One region of the Brevinema andersonii genome, then DNA from elsewhere that is predicted to be linked to it. Evidence: riboswitches for the same ligand, from Rfam matches in the RefSeq annotation. Region 1 holds a riboswitch; the other holds the start of a gene.
What was found. Region 1 has a riboswitch for thiamine pyrophosphate ahead of BM018_RS04715 (ABC transporter substrate-binding protein). Riboswitches for the same ligand answer to the same signal wherever they lie in the genome.
Positions count from the first base shown of each region.

Region 1 (15,757 bases):
ATGAAACATAATTGTTGCAGGAAACTCAAACATTATATATCCCTTATCCACAGAATTCAACGTATAAGGATTTTCATAGAACCCCAAAGCTACCAATACATCCCTATTAGGGAGAAAAAATATAAAGTTTGTTTTGATAGAGCGTGCTAATTCTAATATATGCGGAGTCATTATATTTCCAGCATCAGATATTCCATCAGTAGATAGGATTATTTTGCCTGAAGAATCAGTTAATCGAATCCTTTGAATTTTATTAGATATAATATCCGGTACTATAATTCTTTGATTTGCAAATATTTCTCCCAAATATGCTGCATTAGTAAATTGGTAGATATCTGAGGTACTTGTTTTAATATTTTGAGCTATTATATTAGCTTTTTTTAAGGCTTTTCTAGAAAAATGAAATTGACGTTCCCAAGAAACAATATAAGATTGTGTGATAAATTGAACACCTAAGAGTACTAAAATTAAAAATACAACAACCAATAACAATTTTTTACGCATAGACATCATTCTCCTAAAAATGATAGGATATTATAGCTGGAAATTTAAAAACAATCTACTTTTTTTTAAAATTTAATCCCTCCAATAAATAATGGAGGGATTAAACTAAATTGTATCAGAAAAATTCATTTCTGCTAATCGCTTGTAATGTCGATAGAGATGTTTAGCTTGAGATTCGGCTTCATCAAACAATTCTTTTGCACGTTGCGGAAATTCTCTTCCAAGTGCACTAAAACGAATTTCATGCCCTATAAATTGCTTAAATAATTCAAAATTTGGCTCTTTGGAATCCAATTGAAAGGGATTTTTACCTTCTAATTCTAATAAAGGATTATAACGCCACAAATGCCAGTATCCTGAATCTACAGCCAATTTTTCCTCCGCTTGCGCATCTTTTAAGCCTCCTTTAATACCATGCGCTATACAAGGTGAATATGCAATCACTAATGAAGGACCAGGATATGCCTCTGCCTCCTGCAAAACTTTAAGTGTATGAGCTTTATTAGCACCCATAGCAATCTGAGCCACATAAACATGCCCATAAGTTGCCATCATAAGACCTAAATTTTTCTTACGACCATCTTTACCAGAACGAGCAAATTGTGCCTGAGCTCCTAAAGGTGTTGATTTTGATGCCTGACCACCAGTATTTGAATAAACTTCTGTATCAACTACTAACATATTAACATTTTCATGCAGGGATAAAACATGATCCACCCCCTGAAAACCAATATCATAAGCCCATCCATCGCCACCAAAAATCCACATCGAAGGTTTGACTAGAAAGTCTTCAAGTTTTTCAATTTCTTTCGCAATCTCAGAATTTTCTGATTTTAAACACTCTTGTAATTTTGCCGTAACTTCACGTGTTTTTTGATCATCATCTCTAAAATCAAGCCATTCTTGAAATACTGCTTTTGCTCTCGGTGAAACCAAATCTTCTGATATAGCATTTTCAACAAGTGCTACCGCTCGAGCACGGATTTTACCACGTGCTACATGCATTCCCAAACCAAATTCAGCATTATCTTCAAACAAAGAATTTGCCCATGAAGGTCCATGACCTTCGTCGTTAGCAGTGTATGGAGATGAAGGCATCGAAGCTCCATAAATTGACGTACATCCTGTTGTATTTGCTATCATCATGCGATCACCAAATAATTGCGTCACCAATTTTAAATATGGTGTTTCACCACATCCAGGACACGCAGAATGAAATTCAAATAGAGGTGTTTCAAACTGTACCGCTTTGGCATTATTTTTACCAAAAGGATTTTTCGGCTTGACATGCTTAAAGAGCCAATCATAATTAATTTGTTCTTTTTCCTGAGTCGCAATTTCCTTCATTTGCAGGGCTTTGACTCCTCCTTTTCCAGGACAAACTTCAACACAAGCTGAACAACCCGTACAATCCGCCACCGAAACAGAAATACGATAATCTAAATCAGTCGCACCAACAGCTGCTAAAGTTTGCATCGCAGGCATTGTTTGTTTTTCTTCAGCATTAATTAAAAATGGGCGAATAACAGCATGAGGACATACAAAAGCACACTGATTACATTGAATACAGTTATCTTCTATCCATTCAGGAACAATATCGGAAACATAACGTTTTTCATATTTGGTAGTACCAGCAACCATCGTACCGTCCGCATAATCACTGAAAGCACTTACTGGTAAAGAATCTCCATTCAAGCTGTTGACTGCTGAAGCAATAATTTTAACAAAATCAGGAGCATTTTCATTCACCAACATATCAAAACTACCATCGAGATCTTTCCACTCAGGCTTGGGTTCAATTTTAATAAGATCACTGACACCTCTATCAATAGCATCATAATTCAATTTGACAATATCATCACCTTTACGTCCGTAAGCTTTTTTGACACTGGCTTTCATATATTCAACTGCTTCTGCATAAGGGATAACTTCCGATAATTTAAAAAAGGCAGCTTGTAATATAGTATTAGAACGCCGCCCCAGTCCTACTTCACGAGCTACTCGAGTTGCATCAATAATGTAAAAATTAATATTATGTTCAGCAATATACTTTTTAAGATGATTGGGCATTTTTTCATCAATTTCTTCCGGAGTCCAAGATGTGTTCAATAAAAAAATACCGCCATCTCGAAGCCCTTTAAGCATGTCATATTTGTAGACATAAGAAGGTAGGGAGCATCCCACAAAATGCGGTGTCTCCACAAGATAAGGCATCCTAATAGGATTTTTTCCAAAACGAAGATGCGAAACCGTATAGCCACCGCTTTTTTTAGAATCATAATCAAAATAGGCCTGTACATTAAGATCTGTATTATCTCCAATAATACTAATAGAACTCTTATTAGCACTGACTGTACCATCAGATCCTATACCGTAAAATTTACACTCTATAATACCATCAGGAACAATATCTATTTCTTCTATAATCGGCAATGATAAGAAAGTAACATCATCTACGATCCCGATAGTAAAACGATTTTTAGGTTCCGTTTGATCAAGATTTTCGTAAACAGCGACAATTTGCTGCGGCGTTGTATCTTTTGATGACAACCCATAACGTCCTCCAACGATCAAAGGAGCATTTGCCTGATCATATAAAGCAGAACGTACATCCAAGTATAAAGGTTCACCAATTGAACCATTTTCTTTAGTACGATCAAGCACAGCAATTTTTTTCACAGTTTTCGGAATGGCATTAAGAAATGCAGCAGTTGGAAATGGTCTATAAAGGTGCACACCAACAACCCCTACTTTCTGCCCTTGTTTGCTTAAATAATCAATAGTTGATTTAATAGTGTCCACCACAGATCCCATTGCAACAATAATTTTCTCTGCATCTTCTGCACCATAATATTCTACGGTAGACAATTTACGCCCTGTAACTGCTGAAACTTGCTCCATAACTTCTTCAACAAGTGCCGGTAAATTATCATAATAAGAATTACTAGCTTCTCTGGCCTGAAAGAAAATATCCGGAGTTTGAGCTGATCCTCGGGTTACAGGATGATTCGGACTCAGCGCACGACCACGGAATTCCTCTAGTGCTTTGAAATCATATAGTTTTTTAAAATCTTCATTTTCTAAAACTTTAATCTTTTGAATTTCATGGGAAATCCTATATCCTTCAAAAAAATGGACAAAAGGTACTCGTGACTTGATAGTAACAAGATGTGCAACTAAAGCATGATCATGGGCTTCTTGCACATTATTCGATGCTAACAATGCAAAACCTGTTTGACGGCATGCCATAACATCACTATGATCACCATAAATAGATAAAGCATGAGTAGCTACAGTTCGTGCAGCAACATGAAACACAGCAGGCAACAATTCCCCCGCCATTTTATACATATTTGGAATCATCAGTAAGAGACCTTGAGATGCAGTAAAAGTCGATGTTAACGCCCCGGCTTGTAAAGAGCCATGTACAGCACCAGCAGCACCGGCTTCGGATTCCATTTCTATCACACGAACAGTATCCCCAAAAATATTTTGATTCCCCATTGCAGACCATGTATCACATAATTCTGCCATAGGTGTCGACGGACTGATCGGATAAATAGCAGCTATTTCGCTGAAAGCATAGGCTACATAGGCAGCAGCCATATTTCCGTCCATTGTCATCATTTTACTGGGCATAAGCGCCTCCTATAACTATAGTTTTAATCACAAAATTAAAAATTTTCCCGTCCTTTAAAAGCCTCAGCTAAACTTCTTTTCCCTGCAAAGCGTATGCTAGTACCAACAGAAAGTCCCCTAGCTAAACTTGTTACTTTTATATTCTGATCAACTAATAACTCTTTGATATACATTGCTGTCACGTCAGCTTCTGTTGTGGTACCAAGTGCAATAATAATTTCTTTAATCTCTTGCTCTCGGACTATATTTTTTAGTTTATCAAACGGTAGATCAGAAATTGTTTTTCCTTCTAACGGTGAAATAACACCACCTAAAATAAAATACTTCCCCTTATAAGCTCCTGAAGCCTCAATATCCAGAATATCCAATTGCGCTTCAACAATACAAATACTCAAAGCATCACGAGTAGGATCCGAGCAAAACTCACAATAAGTATTACCCGATTCTATAAAATAGCCACAAAAATCACAAATATCAATAGAATTTTGTAAATTTGTTAAAATGCTACCTAATTCAGGAGCAAGACCTCTACCATCTGTTACAAACCATACTGCTAATTTTTCGGCACTTTTAGGGCCAATATGAGGCATTTTTCCTAATAGTTTTGCCAACTTAAGAATAGGCAACGGAAGCATAAATTATTTCCCAGGCTGAAGCAGAGATGCTAATGGAGAATTTTTAAAATTCTTTTTCTGAATTCCTTCTAATTCTTTTATAGCTGCTTTCATAGCATCTTTAACATACTTCGCTAAATCGTCTTTATTGAGCTTCATTGCTTCATCAGAGAATTCTAAATGCTTAATTGACCGCTCGCCATCTATTGTAATTTTCACATAATCTTTTTTAGAAGATGCTCTTATGCGCATTGCTTCTAATTCTTTCTTATAAGAATTCATTTGTTCGCGCATTTTCATCATATCTTTTATATTATCAAAAGGTCCCATGATCATTCTCCTTATTTTTATGAAATATCAAACAATTGACGGATAATATTTTCTGCACTGTTCGGATCGGAAGTTGACATACTATCAGGCTTATTCTCTTTAACAGGCTGAGGTTTAATATCCTCCTGCATACGTGTTGATAAATTTGTATTAACAGCCATTGTATTGCTTAATGATTCTTTAACCGGTATAGGCTTGTGATTTAAAATACGAAATATTTCCTGTCTTAATTCACTTAATGAAATTCTATTTCTAAAGTCCACCATTTTTAATAATGTGCTTTCTATCCAAAAACGTTCTCCCGATTCTTTTCTTAGAGTATCGTATAACTCTAACGCAAGATCTAACAATGTCAGTATATTTTTTTCGGAACACTCAGCAAATGTTTCCTGAAGTACTACACACATCTCTGGACTAAAATCTAATAAAGCTGATCCTATCGGTACTTTCTTTACCAACAATGCATTGCGCAAAAACTTTACTAAATTCTCTGCAAACGATATTCCACCACCAACTTCTGCTAAGTAAGTGTTTAATTGCTCTAGTATTGCAACAATATCTGCCCCTAAAACTGCTTTTATGATTTGCAGAAAATATAATATGTCAGGAATTCCTAAAATTTCTCTGACAGCTTCAAGAGTAAGATTACCTTGAGAATAAAGAGCTACTTGATCAAAAATTGTTTGAGAATCACGCATAGATCCATCACCAGCACGTGCAATTTCTTCTAAGGCAGATAATTGAAATTCATAGCCTTCAGCAATAGAAATCTGAGAAAGCCTTTCAACTACGACTTCAAGAGGTATCTTTTTTAAGATATAATGTTGGCAGCGAGAACGGATAGTTGGTAAAATTTTACTTGATTCTGTAGTTGCAAGCATAAAAATAACATGCATAGGAGGTTCTTCCAACACTTTAAGCAAGGCATTAGAAGCTTCCTTTGTAAGCATATGAACTTCATCAATAATAAAAATTTTATATTTAAGCGATAGAGGAGTATAAACAGCATTATCTCTGATTTCACGAATTTGTTCAATACCTCTATTTGATGCTCCGTCTATCTCTCGTACATCCAATGATTGGCCAGAAGCAATTTCAATACATGCTGGACATTGCCCACAAACTTTGGGACTCTCTACACAATTCAATACTTTTGCTAAAATACGTGCAGTACTTGTCTTACCTACCCCTCTAGGCCCTGAAAACAAATATGCATGAGATAACCTGCTGCTCAGCACGGCATTCGATAACGCTGTGACAACATGTTCTTGACCAATAACTTGACTAAAATCTTGAGGACGCCATTTACGGGCTGTCACTTGGTAACCGGACATAATACACCCATTTAAATTTCAATATATTATCGATTATTTATTTGAAAAATTCAATCTTTTCTTTTATTTATTTAACAACTCTTCTAGAGAGCGTATTACCGGCTTTTGCACAAAATGTGTATGTAATAAATGATGAGCCCATTCACCAAGTGGTTTATCAATACATTCTCTGCACATTTGCTGGATCATAGGATTGGTATGAGAACGTCGCCTTTTGGAATTTTTATCATCCACTATAAAGATCAGCAATATGCTTTTGACGTGCAATTTCGGAATCCGCAACATAAGGTTGCCCACCGCCACCAATACATCCTCCGTAACACGCCATTATTTTATTAAATCATAAAGAAGTGGTTCACCTTTGGCTTTTGCATCCTCAACTTCATTGAGTATGGCCTTAACATTCTGAATGCCGTGTACAACTGCAACACGTACTTCTCGATCTTTTATGTTGATAGTGACTACCTTATTCTTTACAAGTCCTCGTGCTTCTTGAAATTCAACAGCTGAATCAGGCAAATCTTCATTAAAAATATAATAATATGCTGTCCGTAATGCAGATTCCAGAACCCCTCCTGTTACACCAAAAATGGGTCCAGTCCCTGAATATTCACCCATTAATTGATCTGCTTCTTCCTCAGGAAGATTGAGAAAATCAATACCTAATTCACGAACCATACGTGCTAATTCTCTAGTAGTAATCACAATATCAACATCAACATACCCATTGACAAACATATCTTTGTGACACCCAATTTCATATTTCTTAGATGTACAAGGCATCACAGAAACAACATGAACCTTAGCCGGATCAATATTTTCACGTTCTGCATAGTAAGATTTGACCATTGCCCCAAACATCTGATGCGAAGATTTAGACGAAGATAAATTTTCTATAGTATTGGAATAATATTTTTCACAGTAGTCCACCCAAGACGGGCAACAACTGGTAATAACAGGAAGTTTTTGGGGTTCATTCACAAATCGATGGGTAAATTCTGGCACTTCTTCCATAATGGTAATATCAGCACCAAAATTGGTATCAAAAATTTTATCGAATCCCAAACACCGTAGCACCGCATAAATTTTGCCGGTTACCAAAGTACCTGCTTTCAGCCCAAATTCTTCTCCAAAAGCTACCCTAACTGCCGGCGCAATTTGTACAACTGTATGGATTTCAGGATCATCTAGTGTTTCCCAAACTCCATGGATATGATCTTTTTCATAAGTACCTGCTACCGGACAATGTGCTGTACATCCACACTTAACACATGGAGTTTCTTCTAAAGTTAGTCCTCCAATAGCACGGATCTGAGTCGTATGTTCCATATCACCAACTTCTAACGCCTCAATTTGTTGCAATACCTTACAAGCCACCACACAATACCCACATTTTATACATTTATTGGGATTAATATGAATAGAAATACTACTGCTATCATGTTCAACATTCATAGGCTTTGAAATATATGGAATTTCCCTAATATTCACTTTTGCCACAAGTGCTTGAAGTTCGCACCGTGTATTTCGGATGCAAGCAAGACATTCTAAAGGATGGTTTGCTAAAATCAATTGAAGAGCTGTTTTACGGGCTTTTTTGCATTCTTTGTCTTCCGTAGAAATATCCATTCCAGGAGCAGTTTTCATAAGACACGAACGAAATACTTTTCCAGTTGCATCATTTTTGACGATGCAAAGGCCCCTGGATCCAACCCCCGAAGTCCCGGCTCGATAAAAATCTGCATGATAAAACATAAACGCGGAATTTCTATACCAGCTGCATCAGCCGCTGCAATAACAGGAACTCCTTTTTGTGTCTGAATTTGGCGTCCATTAATAGTGATATTATTAATTCTTCTTTATCTTTTATTTCTTCTGCCATAGCATTTTCCTCAACTAAATACTATCGCTCTCTGTGGGAAAACAGCCACACATGCATCGCAGCGGTAGCATTTTTCCTGATTAATTATATGTACGCCCTTGTCCACCTGATATCGCCTTTACTGAACAAACAAGCACACACCGTACAGTTTCTTCATGAGCACATACATCACATGGATTAGTGTTTATTTCAAACTTAGGCAACTCCATAAATAGATGTACAGAATCTTTTTATTAATCATTGCATGAATATCTTCTTTAAAATATTTTAATACAGACTGCACCAAATAAGGTGAAACCAAACCCAAACGGCACAAACTGGATGTCAACATCAAATGATTAATTTCTTCTAGACGCTCGATATCATGATGTGTAGCCTAACCTTCTACAAACTTATGCAAAAGCAGATTCCATTCTTTAGTACCATAACCACAAGGCACACACTTCCCGCAAAACTCAAGAGAACAAATTTCTGCATATTTTTTTTTAAAATATCTATTGTTGTCCCCGGCTCAGGCAACCGGACATCATAAGGAACACTAGTACTACGAACCGTTACAGCTATTTTTCCTCTTATTTATTGATTATGACATACTCTATTTGACATAATATGGAAATTATAGTCTATTTTCAAAATTTTTACAAGCAAATATACCATTCCAGATTTAGACACATTAATTCTATATAAAGAAAGAAATTAAATTTAATGACAAACTAATTTTTTGATAAGAAAGCAGAAATTCTTTGCTTTAGAAGCGGCTCTCGAGATAGAGCATTATATACTTGGCGAGTCGGCCGACCAGCAAATATTAAGACTCTATCACCGATCCTCAAGGCTTCCTGAATATCATGAGTAATAAAAATAATAGTTTTTCGGATAAACTTTTCTTTCAAAATATCTACTAGTGCCTGCCGTGAAAGCATATCCACAGAAGCAAACGGTTCATCAGCAAAAAGAATTGTTGAATCAGTAACCAAAGCCCTGCATAAAATTGTTTTTTGTTTCATGCCTCCGGATAATTCATCAGGAAAAAAATGCCAATAATTTTCCAATCCGAATTCTTCCAGCACCTGCATTACTTTAAGATTAATAATATCTTTATCCATGCCTTGCAAAATCATCGGCAAAGCAACATTTTCCTGGACAGTTTTCCAAGGCAGAAGAGAATTATTTTGATCAATGTAAGCAGAAATTTCCGGCAAATCGGAATACCACTGACCCTCTATGCGCGCATTGCACTCGATCCCTGCCATAAGACGCAGCAACGTGCTCTTACCACAGCCACTGTGGCCTATTAAAGCAATTTTTTCTCCAGAAGAAATCGAAAAATTCAAATCCTTCATGATCAGTGTGCTGTCGTAAAAAACAGAACAATTACGTGCCTCAAATAGTTGTATCATCAGTCCCTCACTCTGCGATTAGCACTTTGGGATCAAACCCAGGTTCGATAAGGCCAGCATCAATCCATTCTTGGGTACGTTCCTGCCACACTTGCAAATCCATAATACCCCACTGCTCTGTTTCCGTGAACCAATGTGGACTTAGTATATTCAGGCTTTCCCGAATAAATGCCCTGGTGTATTCGGGATTGCGCTTGACAAAAATTTCCACAGCTTCGTCGGGATATTCGTAAGTATAACGATAGCCTGCTTCTGTGGCTCTGAGAAATCCTGCAACTTTTTTAGGATCGTTTTCCAGCAAGGCTTTAGATGCAATCAAAACCGGAGAGTAGTATTCCCCTTGATTCTCAAAGTTTCTTTTTGGAATAAAAGAAACTTTTTTGCCTTGTATTTTTAGGTCGACAAATGCCCAGTCTTCAAAAGTGTTGATAAAATCTGGTGCATTAGGAGAATCCGTACCAAAAGGAACCACTCCCGGCGCTGAAATTTCCAAGATTCTAACGGTACTAAAATCCGCACCTTGACGCTCGAAAATTCTTTTCAAGCGCTCTATTTCCTTTGCACCACCGTAGGAACCGTATGTTTTTCCCTCAAGATCCTTGAATGATATAATTCCGTCCCTATTAACTGCCCAGCCCGAAAGATCACGCCTTACAAGAGCAGAAACCACATTAATCGGTAGCCCGTTTTGATAAGCCAGCAGAACTTCTGTCAGATAAGAAATCCCAAAATCTGCTTTTCGCGCAGCAACTAAATTTTCGGGCTTACTGTTCGCCTCGATAATTTTCAAATTAAGCCCTTCTTTTTGATAAAAACCTTTATCCTGCGCAACGTAAAAACCAATATGGCGTGTATTAGGTGTCCAGTCGAGCGCTAAACTAACATCCTCCTGACGCATACACGCCGATAAAAACAAAATAAGGAACCATACACTCTTCATAATAACTCCTTTTTTGAGGAAAAAGTCTCTTTGAAAACGAGGCTGAAACAGAAGATCCAGCAATACCACAACAGCATACAATAAAATTCCGCATAAAGCGCTGGCTGCTGCTCCGTAAAACACGAGATCCATTCGGAACAAGCTGAGTGCTTTAGCAAAATAAACTCCTAATCCTTTCTCGGAACCGAGTCCTTCTGCGCTGATCGCAGCGCTCACAGCCCATATTCCTGCGGATTTAAATCCGGAAAAAAAATACGACCTTAAAAACGGCAGATACAAGTGAAAAAGTTTTTGCTTTTGGTTGGCTTTAAGGGTATCAAAAAGATAAACCAAAGATCCAGATAACTCTTTGAACCCCCTTGATATACTCAAAAAACAAGGAAAAAAAGCCATCCATGCTACTATGATGATTTTCACATATATAGAAAAACCGAAAATCAATACTGCTAACGGCGCAAGTGCAATAAATGGTATAATTTGTAAAGTGAATATAAAATATACCCCTATTTTTGATAATTTTGGATATCTTATGGTCCACAAAAATATTACAATAGAAACCAAACCTCCTAAAAGGAGACCAAAAAAAGATTCGAAAAAGGTTGTAAAAGTACACATAGATAAAGAATAAAGTAGATTGGTATAAAAGTCCAAAAATACCCCCATTGAAATACAGGGAGCTGAGCAGACTTTTATCGAAAAGAAATACTCCCTACGCCAGTATGAACTGGATCAGGTTATATCGGTCGCCGAAATATCGGCCTCTCAGCAAAATGCTCCCGAGTATTTCAAGTATTATAGCTTATTTTTTCGGCACAATGCAAGTTTAAAATGTTTTTCTCCTCAAAATAAAATATTGATTACGGGCCAACAAAAAGGACAATTGGTATAAAATATAAGTATCATCAATATGATCCTTATATTTAAATTGCAAAGAAGTAGGCTCATTGAGAATATCAAAACGTACCAGTTCTTGGTTAAGGATGTACCCTTGACAATGGTCATAATCAGGTACTTCAAGCAATTGGGCTTCTGTCCAATGCACCAAGGCTTCGAAATTTTGAAGAGCATTGTATATCGGAGCACGAAAAGAACCACAAATTTCAACAAAATTATTCAGCAACTCTAAACATTCCTGCAACGAACTACGATACACAAAAATAGAACCTATTTCAATATTAACACCAGCAATTTTTTTGAAAGTCGGATAGTAATAGTTTAATTTTAAACGATCATGGCTGATATTAGAATACTGCTGCATTTCCTCGTGAAGTTTTCCGCCATCGACAAAACTAATGTATGAATGAAACATTTCCTTTGTCCAAACACGTGCTTTAGATAAAGGCTGTAATGATATCATTTAATCCCCCAAGTTGCGGCACCATCCCAATTTTGAGGAGGTTGTTCAATAAAATGAGAGCAACGATCGGTATACAAAAAAGCCAAATAAAAATCAGGATTTTCTTGCTTCAAAGCTGAAAATTTAGGCAACGCTTGAGCAAACAGACCCTCAAAATAAAGCTGTAACGCTTCGTGATAGCGACGATAGAACATTATTTGAGGTGAAGTAAGGAGTTGCTTTAACTTTGGTTCAAAAATCTTCACCGGAAACGCTTTACCTTTAACCCTAACAGTATCAACCTTAACAAAGAAATAGCGGTCTTTATCAAACAATGCATCCTTTGTGAACTCGCTGATCAAAATTGGACATTTATACTGTTTGGTCAAGCCTTCCAGACGAGAAGCAAGATTCACCGTATCGCCAATTACCGTAAACTCTATTTTTTGTTCGGAACCAATATTTCCAACCACAGCTTCTCCTGTATTGATGCCAATACCTACTTCAAAAGTAATTTTACCTTGCCCCTTCTGCCGTGCATTAAAACGTTCGATGCCGTTCAACATGCCAAGTGCTGCAGCTACTGCATGATCTGCATCGTAAGGTGTACTTTTGGGAGCACCAAAAACTGCCATTATGGCATCACCGATAAATTTATCAATAATACCTTCTTTTTGAATAATTTCGTTGACCATTTCAGTAAAATAAGCATTGAGAGACAAAACCAGATCCTCTGGATGGAGCATTTCAGCAATTGTCGTAAAATCACGAATATCCGAAAAAAGAACCGATACTATTTGCTTATTGCCGACCAGCAAAGCTTCTGATGATCTGTTCAAAACATAATCGATTACATTGCTCGGAACATATTTTTGAAAAATAAAACGGATTTGTTCTTCTTTTGTTTTTGCTAGCACTGCCTGGTATGCATAATTTTTAATCTGATTATAGGCTTTCTCCAGCTCTTCGATCATATCATTAAAACTACGTCCAAGATAACCAATTTCATCAAGATATGAAATCTTGATGCGCTGAGTCAGATCCATATTTTTAGTAATAGCCTGGATCGTATTCACTGAATCTTTTAACGGTTTTGTCAGAAAATCAACAAAACTCCATACTATAAGAGTAGAAATAAAAAGACCCGCAGCAAAAATAACTCCTAAATACTTCATAATTTCATGAACAGGACTATAAAAATAATCGTAAGGAACTACCATTACAATCCATGCTTGAAGATCAATATTGGGCAGAAAAACACCGACTCTTTTAGTACGATCAGGAGCTGTGTATTCAAGCCAGCTACTTTCTAAATTAGGATTTTGCGCGGCTTGTTCTTCATATTTTTTAAGCAGCACAAACAATTCCTCTATTTCTTCCATATTCATATTGGTTTTGGATGCCCAAAACGATGCTCTGTCAACAGTAAACTCTCCGGAATAAGGAATTAATACAACTGTTTCTTCTGGAAATTTTTTGCTGTATTCCAGAATATTAATTCGGCAGTCCTCTCCCAAATAACCTTCTAGTTGAGGAACATCCCTTCTTAAAATCTGAGCTTGAGCAAATCGAAAAACTTCTCCCAGACGATAACCTAAAAATTCTTTAGCAATTTTCGTAATACCGTTACTTGACGAAAAATATGTCGTTACTCCTAGAAACACAAATACAACAATAATTAAAGGTATAATAACTACTAAAATCTTATATCGTATACCAAATTTGACAGCCATATGCTCAGGAGTACCGGAGGAACTATTACTTTTCTTTTTCTGCATTATTCTACATTATACGTAGCATTATTTTTATTATCATTAATTCTTTCAAAAAAATCAAGTATTATATCAAATAAAAAAAATTTCTATACAAAAGGGATTGCATTTTTTAGATATTTCTTTATAATATTACAATATAAAGAATTGGAGCTTTTCAATGAGCGAAACAGATATTAAGTGCTTAGAAAAACGTATCAAACAGCTGAAACGTATTTATTATTTAGAGCAAACTATGTTCGACGCACCTGATCTCAACTCTATGTTAAATACCGTACTCAAAGATTGTATTGCTCTTACAGAAGCTACCAGTGGTTCCATTATGTTCTGGGATGAAAACTCGGATTGGCTATACTTCTGCACATATTATGGGTATGATCCCGAAATAATTAACTCAACACAAATGAAAATAGGCGACGGAATTACAGGAACCACAATTCAGAATGGTCTTCCTCAAATTATTAATAATATTTCGTTGGATCCTAAATATATTACACTTCATGAGTCTATTCAATCAGAAATGTCTGTACCTCTAAATATTAAGGGATTTACTTTAGGAGCGATCACACTGGATAATATAAAAAAAAATTCATTTACCGACTGGCATTTAGAACTTATTCAAATGATTGCTGGGTACAGTTGCTCAGCGACCAATTATTTTTTGGAAAAAATGCAGTTTAATAAACTGTCCGGGATTTTACAACTGTTATTAGAGCTGCCTTCCATCCAAGACCCACAAGATCTATTTGCCAAACTGGCTCAAAGCATTCATGCACAAGGAGCATGTATTATCAATAAGTCAGGGACTCTACTTTACGAATTCGGCCGAATGGCAGCCCCTGTTATCCCTAATACAGAAATTTTTGACAACACAACTATTAACGTTCTGCATCATCAAAATAATCAAATGCCTTCTCATATTCGCTTAACTATTCCTTGTGCAGCTGACCAATTTTTTTTTGTTGTTGACAAAAATTACTACTGCTTTGAAGACAAAATCATCGATCTTACCGTATGCCGTAAAATACTAGAAATTTTATTTCCGATAAATAATTACACTCAACAGCATTTCTCTTATAATGAATATATTTACCAATGGGCTTCTAAAAAAATGTCTGAATCTTCTGGCAACATTTACAATAACGCCATCGCAGAAATAGAAACTATACTCATCTCACAAGCATTAAATTTAAACAATTATAACAAATTAAAAACTGCATGTTTTCTTGGCATCAACAGAAATACTCTTCTTAATAAAATAAATCTTTACAATCTATAACATAACAAAATGTTAAATAAGGAATTTTCATGAATCAAGACAAACCGTACCTTTCAATTATTTATATTTCGATATTTGGATTTTTTCTCACAGGAATTTTAGCTTATCCTTACGGAATCAACTGGGATAATTCTTATGTTTATTACAATATCGATATATTCAATAACTGGATGGGTTGGTTTTACCCTTCTTTGTGGAAATACCTAATTAATATAATTGATCTAAAGAATTCTATAGGCCTGCTGCATAATATATTCTACTGGATTGGCATACCTCTTATTTACCTAAACTTTATCTATATCCCTCCCCTTTTTCTTTCAAATAAAAAATATCTCTATAATTATATAATATTTGCATTTTGTCCCAGTATTGTTATTTTTTTGACCAACATCACTAATAATGTTCTTTTATTGAGTTTTTTAACACTTGCAATTGGCAGTTATACGGTTTTTCGAAAAAATAAATCTAAAATATTTTTTTACTATCGATAATACTATTGATTTCTTCTACCTTTATTAGAAGAGATGCAGTAATCATTATTATTCCTTTACTCGTATATTTTCTATTCACGGCATTTCGGTCAAAATTTTATTCATTTTTAGCTTGTATCATCTGTATAACAGCAATGATAGGCTTCAATTACTTAGCAAAAAAGAATATCAAAGATTATGATAGCACAATCAACAGTATTGAACTCATTACAATTTACGATATTACAGGAATGAGT
Region 1 covers NZ_FOKY01000007.1:8,467-24,223, forward strand. Annotated here, with positions in the region: gene BM018_RS04670 (hypothetical protein) at 1-504, opposite strand, end outside; gene nifJ (pyruvate:ferredoxin (flavodoxin) oxidoreductase) at 610-4,143, opposite strand; gene recR (recombination mediator RecR) at 4,179-4,778, opposite strand; gene BM018_RS04685 (YbaB/EbfC family nucleoid-associated protein) at 4,782-5,087, opposite strand; gene dnaX (DNA polymerase III subunit gamma/tau) at 5,105-6,421, opposite strand; gene BM018_RS08285 (iron hydrogenase small subunit) at 6,485-6,610, opposite strand; gene BM018_RS04695 ([FeFe] hydrogenase, group A) at 6,749-8,176, opposite strand; partial or broken gene BM018_RS08290 (hypothetical protein) at 8,215-8,274, opposite strand; partial or broken gene BM018_RS08295 (NADH-ubiquinone oxidoreductase-F iron-sulfur binding region domain-containing protein) at 8,488-8,775, opposite strand; gene BM018_RS04710 (ABC transporter ATP-binding protein) at 9,017-9,703, opposite strand; gene BM018_RS04715 (ABC transporter substrate-binding protein) at 9,711-11,204, opposite strand; TPP riboswitch at 11,333-11,433, opposite strand; gene BM018_RS04720 (hypothetical protein) at 11,467-12,000, opposite strand; gene BM018_RS04725 (adenylate/guanylate cyclase domain-containing protein) at 11,997-13,757, opposite strand; gene BM018_RS04730 (GAF domain-containing protein) at 13,912-15,030, shown strand; gene BM018_RS07820 (hypothetical protein) at 15,656-15,757, shown strand, end outside.

Region 2 (15,757 bases), on a different contig from region 1:
TCAATATTTACTTTTTTAGTATTTTTTTTATCGGGCTGTTCTGCGCTAGAGACTGAGCAAGCGCAGACAGACGATGCAAGCAGTAGATAGACATCCAGATTTTTGATAATCTGAGAAAATTTCATGGTAAGACGGTCGTGATTTCATGCTATAAGGGTCCGCATCTTTATAAATTAAAAGAGGTGCAGAGTAGAATAGAACTGCCTGGTTGGGGATCGATTTTTAACATTCTAGGTAGAATAACGGACAAACGTGTTTCTTTGATAGAAGTGAGAATAGTAATGGGGTCGACATGAGATTTTACCGGCGTTAGATTTAGAAAATATTCGGGAATGATTGACAGGATGAAATATTTGGAAGACATCAATGAAAATTCTGCATTTTATGCATATATAGAGTCTCATTCCAACCCTAACATAAAAAGAGATAGGATACCCAAGAATTGCTATTCTGAAACTAGTCAATAAAGGCATAGCGATCATTAAAGTTAATGAAGATGAATGGCCTGATAAACCATACAGTTACTGGCAGTTTAAAGGGGCTACGGTATCACCATATAGTGATTATTGGTTAAATAAGGATCCTAATCGTAAGGCTAAGTATGATTTTAGATACATGCTAGCAGTAACCAGATGGCATCTTCTATCCCGTATGAATAAATTAGATCCGAATGCAGATCCTGATTGGATTCTTCTTTTATTTTAAAAGCATCCCCGTTCTTAATTCTTTTAATTTTTCCATACCATTAACCGGATATAAAGTTATCAGGACAGGCGGCGCCGACTTTTCGTAGACATATTCCACCACTGCCATCCAAGGTTCCCCGTCAATATTCGTAAAATATTTCTTAGACAACACAATATTCTTCGCTTCTTATACTGATCCAATTGTAACCAAGCCTCAGAGTGTTTTTGTAATATTTCTGTCAGTTTAGGCAGGGCTTGGCTTCTTCTGTTCCATTCCTTATCGATATGACGTACTAAATATTCAGGGTGTCATGCAAAGTGTAAAATGTCACTCGAACAAGTACAGATAAAACAAGCTTTTAGGGTCAAAAACAAGCATGTCTGTGAGGACATCGGGGATTTAATAATTAAATTTTGATTAAATTCTAGTTTAGTACTGGAAAAATAAGGATTTCAAGTCCATACAAAACTTGTCCGGTAATCCTAAATGCGGACATTTAAAAAATAGCTCTCCAAACGTCAAAAAAACGTTTAGAACTAATTAAATTCAAGATTTGAATTTTGTTTGTTATCTAAAAAGAGAGGATTTTCAGGTAAAAAACAACAATTTTTTAGCATAAAAAAGCCGCTTAATGCGGATATCTTCCATGAATGCCGCGTATATAGGAATTACTTATATACATGGCTTCTTGTGATGATGCAGCATGATGCTGATAATAGTGCGGATCCACCGTTCTTTGATATGGAATTCTTCGGAAAGCTCAGAATATGAGGCTCCTTGGCTCCATTATAACTATCATTCTAAAGATAAGAAACACAAGTATTTAGAGAAAATATCCCAGGTTTGGACCAATTTTAAACAAAATTTTTAAATGTCCGAAGGTCTCCGGCTCTGTTCTTAGTCTTAAAACAGTGATAAAACAGCTGTGAAACACGATAAAAAAAGAATTTAAAACTTTCTGCAATGCTTTTGAAGAGAAATTTTTTCATGTTGCAGGGTTGAAAATTAAACTTGAATTAAGAAACGCCCCATATCTAAGTTTAATAAGGTTATGGGGTGTTCAGGCAAGATTCAGGTTCTTCAGGTCTCAGATGTCTGCGGTTTTTGTTCTAAAATAGTCTCTTAAGTTAGTCAACGTTTAGTTTCGTTCGGGTGCCAAACTAAACTTATAATAGTGCCAAATCAAACTTCTCTTAACAGATAGTAAAAATTTTCCAAGATTTTTGAATAATGGAATAGATAAACAGAATGAAAAGACCCAAAGCAATAACAATTATTCCGTTGTGCCGGAAGAAATAAGCACTGCTTGGGTGGTGCTTGAAATAAACGGTAATAAACATTTTTTTGTTTGTGTTGATCCGTGAAAAGCAGCAGAAAAATATAAGAAATAAACATTAAACTTTGAGTATAAAGAATATCTTTTCATAGTGTAACGATTGTGGTGCCGTTGGTAGGCGGGCATAGAATAAAATAAAAACTGGCAATAGAATTTTGGAAGAAATTCCAATTCCATAAAAAAAGTAATCCATAGGCTGTAAATAGCAGCAAAAGATGTTACTTGAATAAAACTAATAATAGCAGGAGAATTCCAAATTTGAAAAAGAAATTTTTGAATTATCGTGTACAATATTGTATGGGTATTACTTATTTTGTTATTCTAAATCATAACCAAGGTGAGCCAGCTATCGTAAGAGACGTTTCCTGGATAACATAAAATCCAATAGATAAGCTTGATACAAAGGGTAATAAAAAACTCTTTCGGTAGAATATTTTTGTTTCATAAAAGAAAATCTAGGAAACTTATCGAACTTCTGCATAATAGTAGAAAAAATAATTAAACAAATTATTGAAAGTATTAAATATTGGATCAAAACATATAGGAAAAATGAAATATAGTATTTTAGGGAAAAAGAAGCTGCCACCTACTATAGAAAGAGTAGAGTTAGAGAGATAACAACATAATACAAAAGAAGAGAAATATGTTAGTATGATAACAGTTTTTTTTTGTAAAGTTTTGATAAATAAAGAGAAATTATTACATACAAAACAATAAGAGTAATATTCATCTCAAATTTCCCATAGTGTTTTTATTTTTTGTGGAATAGACTTTAAGGTTTTGATAGTGAATTGAATAATTTTTGAAAAAATACGTATGATTTTAGGTTTTTTTTTAGTTTGTGCTTCGAGATAATCTTTAAAATAGATGTTTCGTTTTTTTTGGATTTTCAGATCAAGAGTCCACGATCCTACAAAATGATGACATATACAAGTGTTTGAAGAGTATGCTTGAAAATTGTTGATGGAATTTGCACAGTAGGATACCACAGGTGAAAAATAATCAACAGGATAAATTTTGACATGGCCTTCTATAACTGGCTGGTCAGTCTCAATAAATCCCAAATTTTCTTGAGCAATGCCCTTTTCATAAAAATATAAATCAACAAGAAGTGGAGCAACAAACCATTTTTTCCTGCGCCAGTGCCGTAATACTCCCATATTTTCGTAAACTTTACACATAAAGTTGGTTAATTCAGAGTTCTTTTTGCTGGCCATTGAATGTGCTGTATATCCTTGAGTTTTAAATTCAAGCCCTATGAAAGCGTCATATTCCTGAGAAGCCTCTAGTTCTTCTACCAGCTGATTAAATTTTTTGCCGTTTATTACTTCTATATCGCCGTCGAGATAAATACCACCATATTCACGAAGGATCCACCAACGAAAATAATCGCTTAAAAATGCATGGTCTTTTTCTTTGAAAAGAGCTTGAGTATACTCGTTAAGATCCATAGGAAGATTTTCTGTATTCCAGTATTTTATTTGATAATTGGGTAATTCTTTTTTCCATGTTTCCAAATAATCCAAATAAATATCCTGTTTGTTGTCAAATCCAAAATAGATTCTATGCAGTACTTTGAGTGACCCCATCTTAATCTCCTATGTTTTGTTTCTGATATATTTGCTTATAGTAAAAATTTTTTTCTGATTATTTTTATTACTATATTTTTGTTTGGTAAAGATGAGCATATCATGTTTTTGATAGAACGGTATAATTTTATTATTCTTTTTTCATTAATGGAGAGGGTAGCTGTATCAGATATTAAGCTTTCATTATTGTTTATTTCAGTCAGCCAATAGATAAATTCATTCTGTAGGCCGTGTTTTATGATATATTGTTGTATTTGTATTTGTTCTTCTTTATTCATCGAGAAATATATGTTGAAATAGGCAACGGATATTTCAAATAAATATTGATGTAGTTTTTGACTTGTTTCTGGACTCGATTCTATAATGTTTTTGTTGAAAATATTAATAATTGTAGATGTAACCTGTATCGTATTTGCAATTTTTTTTTTGAATAATTCTATATCCAGTGTTTTTGACATAATTCCCACATTGCATCGGTACCAGTATAATTGATCTGGTATAGAAATGATTTTATTAACGGAGATACTGAAAGCAAGAGAAAAAATTTGTAGTAAATCTTCATAAAGAATAATATGTTGATTTTCAGGAAGCATAGGGATGAGGTTATTAATTAAAGATCTTTTGATGATGTAAAAACACATACAATTATCAAGTTTTTTTGTTAAAAGTTTTTCTATCCATTTTTTTTGTGTTAAAGAGCATTTTTGTGGTGTGAAGATTTTATTATAAGCTTTTTGTGATTTGTCAGGATGAAGGTATAAATGGGGATTTATATGGCAGATATCAGCTTGAAATTCGGTGAGTTTATGGTAGATGATTTGACAAGCTTCAGGTTTTAGGGAATCATCAGAATCTACATTTTGAATAAATTCTCCTTGTGCTATTTTGTAACCTTGTATTCTAGTATTAAGTGTTCCCATATTTTTTGGTAAATCAATAAATTTAATACGAGAATCAAGCTGTTGAAACTTTTTTACAATTTCTCTACAATTTCCAGGAGAATTATCATTAATAATAATAATTTCAATATCGTGAAGTGTTTGATTAATACACGAATGAATGCATTCTTCAAGAAATTCTTCGGTATTATATACGGGAATAATAATAGAAATTTTAGGATACATACCTTATCCTTGTTTAAATTTATAAGATATGGCTAGTTTTTAAGTTGAGAACTTAGTAATTATATACTACGATAGGCAAATTGTCAATATGAATTTTTTACTCCAATGTTTAATACCCGATTGGGGGTTTATTGAAGTTCTCTGAACAAGTAGGCTCTTCTTTGAGCCATCGCCTGTATGCACGCTCCATCTGCAATAGTCCCCTCCTTTGTTTTGTTTCTATTTTTTTGTTCTATAAAATAATTCTATATTTTTCAATAAAAGTAAAATAGCATCAGGAAAAATGATAATAGATATAGAATGACAAATATCACGTTTATTCTATATTAATAGAATAAACGTGATTTAATGGTCCAAGGCCTTTTCCAATATTTAGTCCAGATTTTAATGCACCTGTGATATAATTTTTAGCATTTTCTATACTTTGTTGTAGAGACATGTTTTTTGCTAGATTGCAGGCAATAGCAGTTGATAGTGTGCACCCTGTTCCATGAGTGTTTGGATTATTGATTTTTTCGGAGCGATACCAATAATAATTTCCATCAATATATAATAAATCATCAGCTTTATTTTTTAAATGTCCTCCTTTAATCAAAATAGGAGAAGATGTCAGTGCAGATATTTTTTTAGCAGCTAAGATCATATCATTTTCATTTTTAACAGGCAACTGAGCTAGTGTTTCTGTTTCGGCAATATTTGGGGTTATGATATTAGCGATAGGAAGCAAAGTTTTAATAATAGTCTCTATAGCTTGGCTGCATAATAAAGAACTGCCGCTTGTTGAGGTTATGACAGGATCAATAACAATATTTTTTGCATTATATTCCTTAAGCTTTGTGACAATAATATCAATAATTTCATTGCTTTGGACCATACCTATTTTAACAGCATCTGGTGGAATATCTTTGAAAATACAATCCAGTTGTAATGCAACAAAATCAGCAGTGATAGGGTATATATCATAAACTCCTGTTGTATTTTGAGCTGTTAGGGCTGTTATGGCGCTCATGGCATACATTTTGTGAGCTGTTATAGTTTTGATATCAGCTTGAATGCCTGCACCACCGCTGCAGTCAGATCCTGCGATAGTCAATACTGTTTTTATCATGAATTTCCTCCAATTACTATTTCCTGGGTCAATTTAAGCATGTTACGGGTAGCTTTTGTAATATCCGGCTGCCCGAAAATACCAGCAACAACAGCTACACCATCGATTCCTGTGCCTTTTAGTTGACGGATATTGTTAGCAGAAATTCCCCCAATGGCAACTACAGGAATCGATACTGCTTGACAGATATCTTTTAAAGTTGAATAGGTAATAATTATGGCATCAGGTTTGACAGATGTTGGGAATACTGCTCCTACACCTAAATAATCAGCTCCGTTTTTTTCTGCTAACAATGCTTCTTCAACAGTTTTCACAGAAACTCCTAATATTTTGTTTCCTATTTTTGATCTTATAATATCAGCAGGTGTATCTTCCTGTCCTACATGGATTCCATCTGCATTACAAGCAATAGCAATATCAACATTGTCATTGATAATGAATGGTATTCGATATTTTTTGCATAATTTTTTGATATTTTGTGCTTCTGATAAAAAGGTCTCATAATCGAGGTGTTTTTCACGTAACTGTAGTAATGTAACACCTCCTTTTAAGCATTTTTCTACTTGTTCTGATAAACTATTGTTTTTGTTCCAAGTACGGTCTGTTACAGCATACAACAGTAAAGATTGGCTATCTAATTTCATAATTTGCCTCGTCTTTCAGAGCTTTTCCAGTAAGATTGTAAATTTCATCAATAAGATAATTACGGTAACTGGAATTTCCATTGTTGTTTTTTTTCATAGTATGGTAAGCTTTTTCTCCGCAAATGCCCATTGCGCATACACTGGCAGCAGCAGCTTCTAGGATGTTATCGGCATTAGCTGCCGCATAAGCTGTAGTCATTGCAGATAACATACAACCAGATCCTGTTATCTTTGACATCATAGGGTGGCCATTTTTGATAATATAAGCTTTTTCTTTACCTGCTACGATATCAATAGCTCCCGTAATGATAATAACAGCACCAGTATTTTGTGATAGAAGTTGTGCAAAATCAAGAATACTGTTGATATTGTCCATATTAATAGTATCTGCCGAATTGGCATCTACTCCTTTTGTTGTAGTGGTGCCTAAAGCCAAATTTTTTATTTCTGATATATTGCCTCGAATAATAGAAAATGAAATTTCTTTCAATAGAATATTAACAGTATCAGTTCGAAATTTTGAAGCTCCTATGCCAACAGGGTCAAGAACAACAGGATGATATAGTTGATTAGCTATTTTACCAGCTGAAATCATTGCTTCAATTGTATGTGCATTAAGTGTGCCAATGTTAATATTGAGGCCTGCACAGATTTTTGTAATTTCGGAGACTTCTTCAATAGCATCAGACATAATAGGTGATGCTCCACACGCAATTAAGATATTAGCACAGTCATTGACTGTCACATAGTTAGTAATATTATGGATTAATGGTGATTTTATTTTTATATTCTCGAGGATTTGATCAAACATAAAAATTTCTCCTAAAACTTATTGTATTTTCAGCAAAATAAAAACGGGAAACCATGATTGGTATTCCCGTTGTATATTTAATTTCTTTCCCTACGTTGGCATTACCCAAATCAGGTTAAGGGTCGAAGCAAAACAGCTTCCTCTCAGCTTAAGCTCCCCTAGACTATTTATTATATAGTAAAATAATAAATTTGTCAAATTTATTTTGCATTCTCTATCAATAAAAATGAATAATTAATATTTTTGTTGAAGCAAATGCCGAAAATCTTTTCCCTTATATTCAAATCTTTTAACTTTGCGTGTAGAATTTTTAATAAGTTCTTCAGTTCGTATTTCATATCCTCTAATCATTTGATACATATGTAATTTTTTGTTAATTTCCCGGATATGTTGGTCAATATGGGCATGTATTTCGGTGGGTTCACTTATTTGATTGGATTCCAGATATATAGAATCTAGTACTATCAATGCACATACAGTTTCTGCCAGATCATTAGCGCTTTGAGGCACTCCTAATACCAGCGATTCCAATATGTATGGGTCACTATTAATTAATTCTTCAATTTCTTCGGGGTAAACATTTTTTCCTCCGCTGGTTACAATAATATTTTTATATCGGCCTGCAATATATAAGTATGCTTTATTGGCATGAGTTTTAATAAATCCCATATCGCCAGTTTTCAGCCAATTATCTTCTGTGAATGCAGCACGTGTTGCTTCGGGGTTGTTGTAATATCCTTGCATAACATTATCGCCTTTTACGCAAATTTCGCCGATCCCTTCATTATTAGCGTCGATAATTTTCCAAGAAACATGTGGAACTGCAATCCCAACCGATTGATTAAAAATAGGTCCACTTGGAGGGTTGACAGAAACGACAGGTGAGGCTTCCGTAAGCCCATAACCGTTTCCAAGATTGAAGCCTAAAATAGCAAATCCTTTTGCAGTCTGTTCAGATAAGGGGGCTGCGCCTGAAATCATAAAGCGTACAGTATCGAATCCAGCTTTTTTTCTGAGAAACCGAAATAACTTTTCTCCGACTTTGTGTGATCCTGTCATGCCATAAAATAATTCAGAAGTCTTGTATAATATGTTAATGGCAAAGTTAAACGGAAATTTTAATTCATGGATATTTTTCCTGATGCCATCTAAGATTTTTTTATATAGTGCTGGAATTCCTATCATAATGGTAACTTGAGTTTCTTTGATAGCAGCGATAAGCCGGTTGGGTTTGATAGACTCTGCATAGGTAATGGCTGCACCAGTTCCAAGTACCGTCATTTCAACAGAAAATTCTAAGGTATGATGCAACGGTAAAATACTGAATTCAATATCATTTTCTGTAAGTTCTGCAGATATACATAAATTATTAACTTGATGAATGAAATTTTTATGTGTTAAGACCACTGCTTTAGCGTGACCTGTAGTGCCTGAAGTATATATTAAAGAAGCAATATCTGTTGGTTGCACTTCCTGTTTCTGCCATGCAGAAATAGGTATTTCTATAATGTCTTGCAAAAAATTAATTGTACCTTTGCATTTTGATAAAGAAGATTCTTTATCAAAAATGATCCATTCTTTAACTTGATTCATGATTTTTGGATTATCTTTGAGTTTAGTGAAAATTGCTGCCGAAATAAATACTGTTGATGCTTCGGAATCGCTGATTAAATTTTGAATTTCATCCGGGGTGAGCAAGGCATCTAACGGAACAGCGATCAATCCATTGTATACCACTCCTAAATACGACATAATCCATTCAGGACGATTTTCTGAAATAATAACAATTTTATCTTTTTGTTTGATGTTTTTCTTCTTTTGTAAGAACTGTGCAATCTTAAGGATAGAATCATAAAGTTGGCGGTAACTGATAGAAACAAAACGTTCACCATTAAACATTCGAGAGTAGATTTTTTCTCCTCTTATCTGAAAAGAATCTGCTAAGTGTTGTAAATGTAAATACATAACACACTCCTAATTATTGTTTAATAAAATTTCTGCAGTGAGTAGATCGTTACGATGGGTGATTTTTATATTGGAATGAAGCCCTTCAATTAAAAAGATTGGAATTTCCGGACAGTATGTTTTTATGACAGAGCAATCGTCTGTCGGTCGGAAATTTTTATCTTGTAGAGCTTTATTAAAAGCTTGTTCCAATACTTCGATATGAAAGCATTGTGGTGTTTGTGCATGCCAGAAATCTTGACGATTGGGTATATCTTGAATTATAGAGCCATCCACTTTAAATAATGTATCTGTACTTGGGGTACCAACTGCTACAGCAGAATAGTGCAATAAGCTTTTAATACACTGTTCTAACGTGCTTGGCGCAAGTAATGGACGTGCCGCATCATGAATAATCATGTTAATATTTGTTCGTTCTTTGTAAAAATTTAAAGCAGACAGAGTAGAATGATATCGTTCTTGACCGCCAAAAGTTATATGATATTGTTTATTTAATTGAACGTTGGCTAGAATATTTTTGATTTCTGAATGATCTTCCAGGCGGATAACGAGTAAAATCTCGTCAATAAGCGGACATTTATCGAATATCGAAATAGTATGTTCTAAAATTGTTTTTTTATTAATAATAAGAAATTGTTTAGGTTTCTGAGCTTGCATCCTGATGCCTGAGCCTGCGGAAAGTATAATCGCGATGTTTCGACGCATAAAAACCTCACCATATAATATATGTTAGTATAACATATGGGCGAGGTTTTTTCAAGGATTTAAGCTATGCTATTCATTAAATGAAAAATTTTTTCTTGAGATAAAGTTTCATCCATAATTGTATTGAAAAAGTTATAAACATGTTTCATGTCTGCTTTGTCGAAAAATGTTTTTAAGTCCATTAACAAAGTAGCATAGATGTTATTAATATCTTGATCTGCTATGAATTTTTTCAGCGAAGGGGATACAATTTGACCGGTAATTAAAATATCCGCTAAAATTTCTGCATAAAAAATATTCCATAATTTTTTTCGTGTTGCGATATCCATGAGTACCTCCGATTGTTGTGTATTAAAGATACTTATGAATCTTATATTCGTCAAGCACCTACGAAAAATAAATAATGAAAATAGATTTCTTCAGCATCTAGACATGGATTTAATGTCAATCTTCCTTGTCTGTAAATCATCATTTTTTTATTTCCAACGCAAAATTCAGAAAAAAATTTTGATACGCGAACCAATTTTGCATATCCACTTTGATTGATAGAATTGCCTAGTTCTAGAAGATCCAAATTACGCTCTTCCGAGGGTGCAACAGCACTCGTATCTTCCGAGCATGCTGTGGCAACCAGGTCACATTGAATTCCTGAACTATAAAAATTTTGTGTTCGTTTTTCTGGAATTTTTGTGATATGTTGCTGATTTATTGCAAAACTATGAGGTATTGTATCAGGGTTAAGATATGAAAATAAAGAGTTACTAAATTCAAAATTTTGCTTGAAAAGAGGAATGCGTTTGAAATAATCGAGTTTAATCGAATCTGATGCCTGTTGAAAGTACATTTGTTGTGACAATGCATCAAATGCAAAACAAGGTTTTTTATTTAAAGTGGCTTGTTCTAAGCATATGTTTATACTGTGTACCGAACCAGAACAATCGATATAAAAATCAAAAAATTTCCAAGGAATTTGATCAATTCGATCGTACCGAAGACCAAATGTAAAATCTGCTGCCGGCCATTGAGTGAAGTAAGGCGAATAACAGCTAACAACTTTGTGGAATGATTGAATGTAATTTATAATTTCCAATGTTTGAGGCAGGCCTCCTATTACAAGTGTTGTCATCTTAGAAACCTGTTTTTTCTAATGTGGAAATAGCTGCTTGGTACCCATCATTAATAAGTTTGTACTTAATTTTTTGCATATTTGAAAGTGTAGGGTGATATGTCCCAGAAAATTGCACGGAGATATCTGGAGGTGTCATTTGGTACTCTAGAGCGGTAATTCTTGATTGAATGAGAAGAAAAGATTTAATAACAGGATCTGCTATAGGTAAGATTCTACTCAATAAATCTCCCTTGATGGATCGATTGACTTTATGCGCATGTTCATCGTCCAGTGAATCGTAAGCAATTAAATTTGAAGCTAATACTGGACCGTGAAAATGTTTTCTTATTAATTGGATAGGGACAGGGCCTAATACGCTGCCGTCTACAAGAATATGGTGATTGTATTCTACTGCAGAAAAAAAACCGGGAATAGAACAGCTAGCTTTCACGGCAAGTCCTATATTTCCTTGAGTAAAAACAACTTCTTTGAAATGCAGGATATCTGCTGCTCTGCATATAAAAGGAATATTCAATTCTTCAATAGTTCTATTTCCTGCTAATGTATTAATTTCATCAGCGATCTTTGTGCCACTGAAAATTCCTGTTTTAGGAAGAAGATTAAGATTAAAAGTAGTTAATAATTGAAAAAATTGAGTTTTATTTTCGATAATATCGAGGATTTCATCTGCAGAATAGCCCATAGCGTAAATGCTACCTAATAGAGAACCTATGCTAACTCCCGCAATAAAAGAAATAGGGATTTTCTTTTCTTCTAGAGCTTGAAGAACACCAATATGGAAAAAACCACGAACATCTCCCCCACCTAAAGCCAGTCCTAATCCATATTTTTTTATTTTTTTTTTAATAGAAAGTTATTAATCATTGTTTTCATTGTATCCTCTATTTGTAAAGATACTAAAGGCCACTTGATAAATCAAAAGAAAGATCTAATTCATCCGAATTAACGGATTGATCTAGGGTATAAGGATTAGAGTTATTTGTATGAGTTGTTAAATCAACAGTTTCACCGGAAACTTCATAATTATCTTTTTGGGCCATTTGTGCTTGAATTCGAGCAATTGTTTCTGCATCACTATAAGTCTGGGGTTCAGTACCAGGTAAAAAATATTCAGTATAACCTTCTGTATCCTGTGCAGTTGCCAACAAGCCAGTGTATGATGAAACAAATGCTGTCTTTAAACCTTCTGTCGACTGTTGAAAAGGTAAATTAGAAACGGGGGTCAAAGAATTTACTTTTTTCATATAATTCATCCAGATTGGAGCTGCTGTTACAGCACTAGAACGGCTTTTACCAAGAGCTTTACGAGAATCATCCAAACCTATCCAAATTACTGTAGATAAATTAGAAGTAATACCCGCAAACCAACTATCAGTCCAGTTAGACGTTGTACCTGTTTTTCCTCCTGAGCTACTCGTATTATAGCCAGCACGCATTGCAGCTCCTGCAGCGGTTCCCCTTTGCATTATGTCATGAAGCAAGCTTTGCATAATTTTAGCCGTGCCTTCTGAAATAATGCGGACTTTGGGTCTAGAATCATGTGTAACCTTAAAATCGTCAATAAGTTGCCCATTACGATCATAAACTTTAAGAATAGCAATCGGCTCAACGGACATGCCACCATTAGCAATGACACCGAAAGCTTGAGCCATCTCTAAAGGACTAGCTGTACCTGTTCCTAATGCTGTTGCTAATTCATTATGAATACGTTTTGTTAAACTGTCTGAAGATGTTCCGAAAAATAATGATAACTGATTTAAAATAAAATCATACCCTAATAATTTAATCATTCTTTCCCAAATTTGAATGGCAATAATATTGACACTCAATCTTAGGGCACGCCTTGCTGTCATCGGACCTTGATAGGTACCGTTATAGTTTCTTGGAACCCAAATATTACCATTAGGTAATTTGTAGGATAAAATTTCATCAACAAAAATTTCTGAAGGGGTAATGATTTTGTTGTCCAGAGCGATAGCATAAAGCAAAGGCTTAAATGTAGAGCCCATTTGCCTACGGGCTTGTGTTGCCCTGTTGAATTGGTTAGCTACACTATAATGGCGACCTCCTATCATAGCATTAATATAGCCTGTATAGGGATCTATTGATACCAATGCGCCTTCTACGGAATCTTCTTTCCGGGCTACTAAATGTTTTGAATTATTTAAGTTATCGATTTTCATGTTGATTGTATCCATACCCAGAATAAATGAAGCAAGTGAAATTAAGTCTTGATCACTGGATACCATAGAACTTACAATTTTTTCTGTCCGGGTATCGCTGAATGAAAAACTGTCTAATCCGAAGCTTAATCCTAATAGATCGATAATATCTTCATAGTTTTTTTTCAATGTTGAGGAATTTCGAGCGTAATGTCCCGAATAGATTTCTTGTTCATTTGACAATGCTTTTTCAAATTCAATATTTGCTGCTTTTTGATAGTCTAAATTTAATGTTGTATGAACTTCCAATCCTCCTTTATATAATAGTTCTTCTCCATAACGTTCAAGAAGTTGCTGCCGAACATATTCTGTAAAAAAACCAGCAACTTCTGTTTCTTTTTGTTGAATATTTCTGGTTGCAGCTGTAAAAGAAGCATCATAATTAATCCAAAAATCCTTAAAAATCTGGTCAGCCTCAACTTGTGAAATATAACCACTATTGACCATAGAATTAAGAACAATTTTATGTCTTTCTTGAGCTGATTTGTAATTATTTATTGGTGAATATCTTGAAGGAGCTTGAGGTAATCCCGCTAAAAAACTAGCTTCTGCTAGAGTTAATAATTTAGCAGGCTTGTCAAAATAAAATTTTGATGCTGCCTCTATGCCATATTGTCCGTGCCCAAAGTATATCAAATTGAAATATAATTCAAGAATTTCTTCTTTTGAGTATTTTTTTTCTATTTGAAGAGCATACCAGAGTTCTATTAATTTTCTTTGGATAGACCGCGAACTATCTGTGAATAATAACTTAGCAAGCTGTTGGGTTAACCCGGATCCTCCTCTTGCTCTGCGTCCCCGAAGCGGGTCAAAAACTACTCCTTGGATCATAGCAGCTACGTTTACGCCACCATGTTGGTAAAAACGGTTGTCTTCGGTTGCAATGATGGCTCGGATCAAATCGTGAGGTAGGTCATTAAAGGAAATAATATTTCTTTTTTCTAAAAAATATTCTGTAATGAACCGGCCTTTAATATCTAGAATTTTTGTAGGAACAGAGTAGTGGGAATAAGCATCCAACTGTTCAACATCCTTGAGATTATTAAAAGTAACAATTAATTTTGTAAGAGCTATCCCTGTGAATAATGCAACAAAACCTAGAGTAATAAACATTTTGATTTGCCAGCTTTTTAATGTCATGCAATCCTACCTCAATTTCAAAGACTTGAAATTATAACAGATTGATGCTTAAAAATCAAATTTAATCACTGTTGTGTGATTTGTTTTTTATATTTTAAGCAGAGGATATATTGCTTTTTTTGAAAAATATATTATAATATCCCATAATTTTAGAGGTAATGTTATGAAAAAAATATATATTATATTAGGCATTGTGTTAGCTGGGTTTTCTCTGGCTTTTGCTCAAAAAAATACAGTAGCACGCGAAGTTTTAGAACAGTACATTCAAGCATGGTTTTCATTAGATGATGATAATGATTGGTTTTTTGAAGTTAATGATCTTAAATTTCCGAAGCAAGGAATTGCATACGGATTGAAAGTTTTGGATGAGAGCCTTAAAGGTAATAAAGTATCCAAAGAAGATAGACAGAAAATTCGTCAACGCTATATTGATACTTATGTTGATCAGAGTATGATATTTGCCTTGTCCTATAAAGATTTATTGAATTCTGATGAATTAGATTATTTAATGCAGGAATTCTTCCGTCAAGCTGCAGCTCAAATTTGGCTGGAAAAGCAAATTCAAAAAAATCCGCAAGCTATTGTTCCAACAAAGCAAGAAATTGATGAATATTATGCTAAACATTCTGCACGTTTGATTTCTTTAGGATTGTCTGCCTCCCAAATTAAAGATTATACAGAGCAAGAATTAAAACAACAAAAACTCCAGTTATGGACTCAAGAAGAAATGAAAAAAGTAAAAGCATCAACAAAAATAAAATTCAATAAAGCAATTAAGAAAGAATTGGGAATCAGATAGAAAATATTTTAATTGTTTATTTGGTACTGATTTCATTATTAATAAAATCAGTACCAAATAATTTATTGAATTGGACTATTCAATTTCTCTTTTGTCACAATGTTATTTATATTTCATATTATTGTAGGATATCAGAATGAAGATTCAAGATATTTCTTTTGTAGTTCAAGGATATTTTGATGAGTTCAGTACTATCAAATGCATTAATTCTTTACGTCTTTTTCCCCCAATCGGAAATTATTTTAACAACTTGGTAAGTATCTAATACGGCTTGTATTGATCATTTATGTGATATGTAATATATTCTTTGGGTCCTGGAGGTTTTATAGGGAGTTACGGGTATGTCAATAATCTATTACGTCCATTAGTGTCGACTCAAGCGGGATTAAAAAAAGTAACTCGTCCTTATTGTATGAAATTGAGATCGTATCTTCTTTTCCAATCGAAAAAATTTCTTTCGTATTATCAGCAATTTCCTGAACGTGATGAAAAATATAT
Region 2 covers NZ_FOKY01000019.1:3,157-18,913, forward strand. Annotated here, with positions in the region: gene BM018_RS07875 (hypothetical protein) at 697-858, opposite strand; gene BM018_RS06410 (glycosyltransferase family 32 protein) at 2,755-3,612, opposite strand; gene BM018_RS06415 (glycosyltransferase family 2 protein) at 3,648-4,736, opposite strand; gene thiD (bifunctional hydroxymethylpyrimidine kinase/phosphomethylpyrimidine kinase) at 5,053-5,844, opposite strand; gene thiE (thiamine phosphate synthase) at 5,841-6,488, opposite strand; gene thiM (hydroxyethylthiazole kinase) at 6,475-7,299, opposite strand; TPP riboswitch at 7,369-7,469, opposite strand; gene BM018_RS06435 (AMP-dependent synthetase/ligase) at 7,534-9,264, opposite strand; gene ispD (2-C-methyl-D-erythritol 4-phosphate cytidylyltransferase) at 9,274-9,969, opposite strand; gene BM018_RS06445 (hypothetical protein) at 10,029-10,298, opposite strand; gene BM018_RS06450 (hypothetical protein) at 10,349-11,095, opposite strand; gene BM018_RS06455 (patatin-like phospholipase family protein) at 11,097-11,945, opposite strand; gene BM018_RS06460 (penicillin-binding protein 1A) at 11,995-14,460, opposite strand; gene BM018_RS06465 (hypothetical protein) at 14,624-15,259, shown strand; gene BM018_RS08325 (WavE lipopolysaccharide synthesis family protein) at 15,567-15,757, shown strand, end outside.
Region 2: linked by a shared signal. The riboswitch ahead of thiM (hydroxyethylthiazole kinase) and the one ahead of BM018_RS04715 (ABC transporter substrate-binding protein) in region 1 are both predicted to bind thiamine pyrophosphate.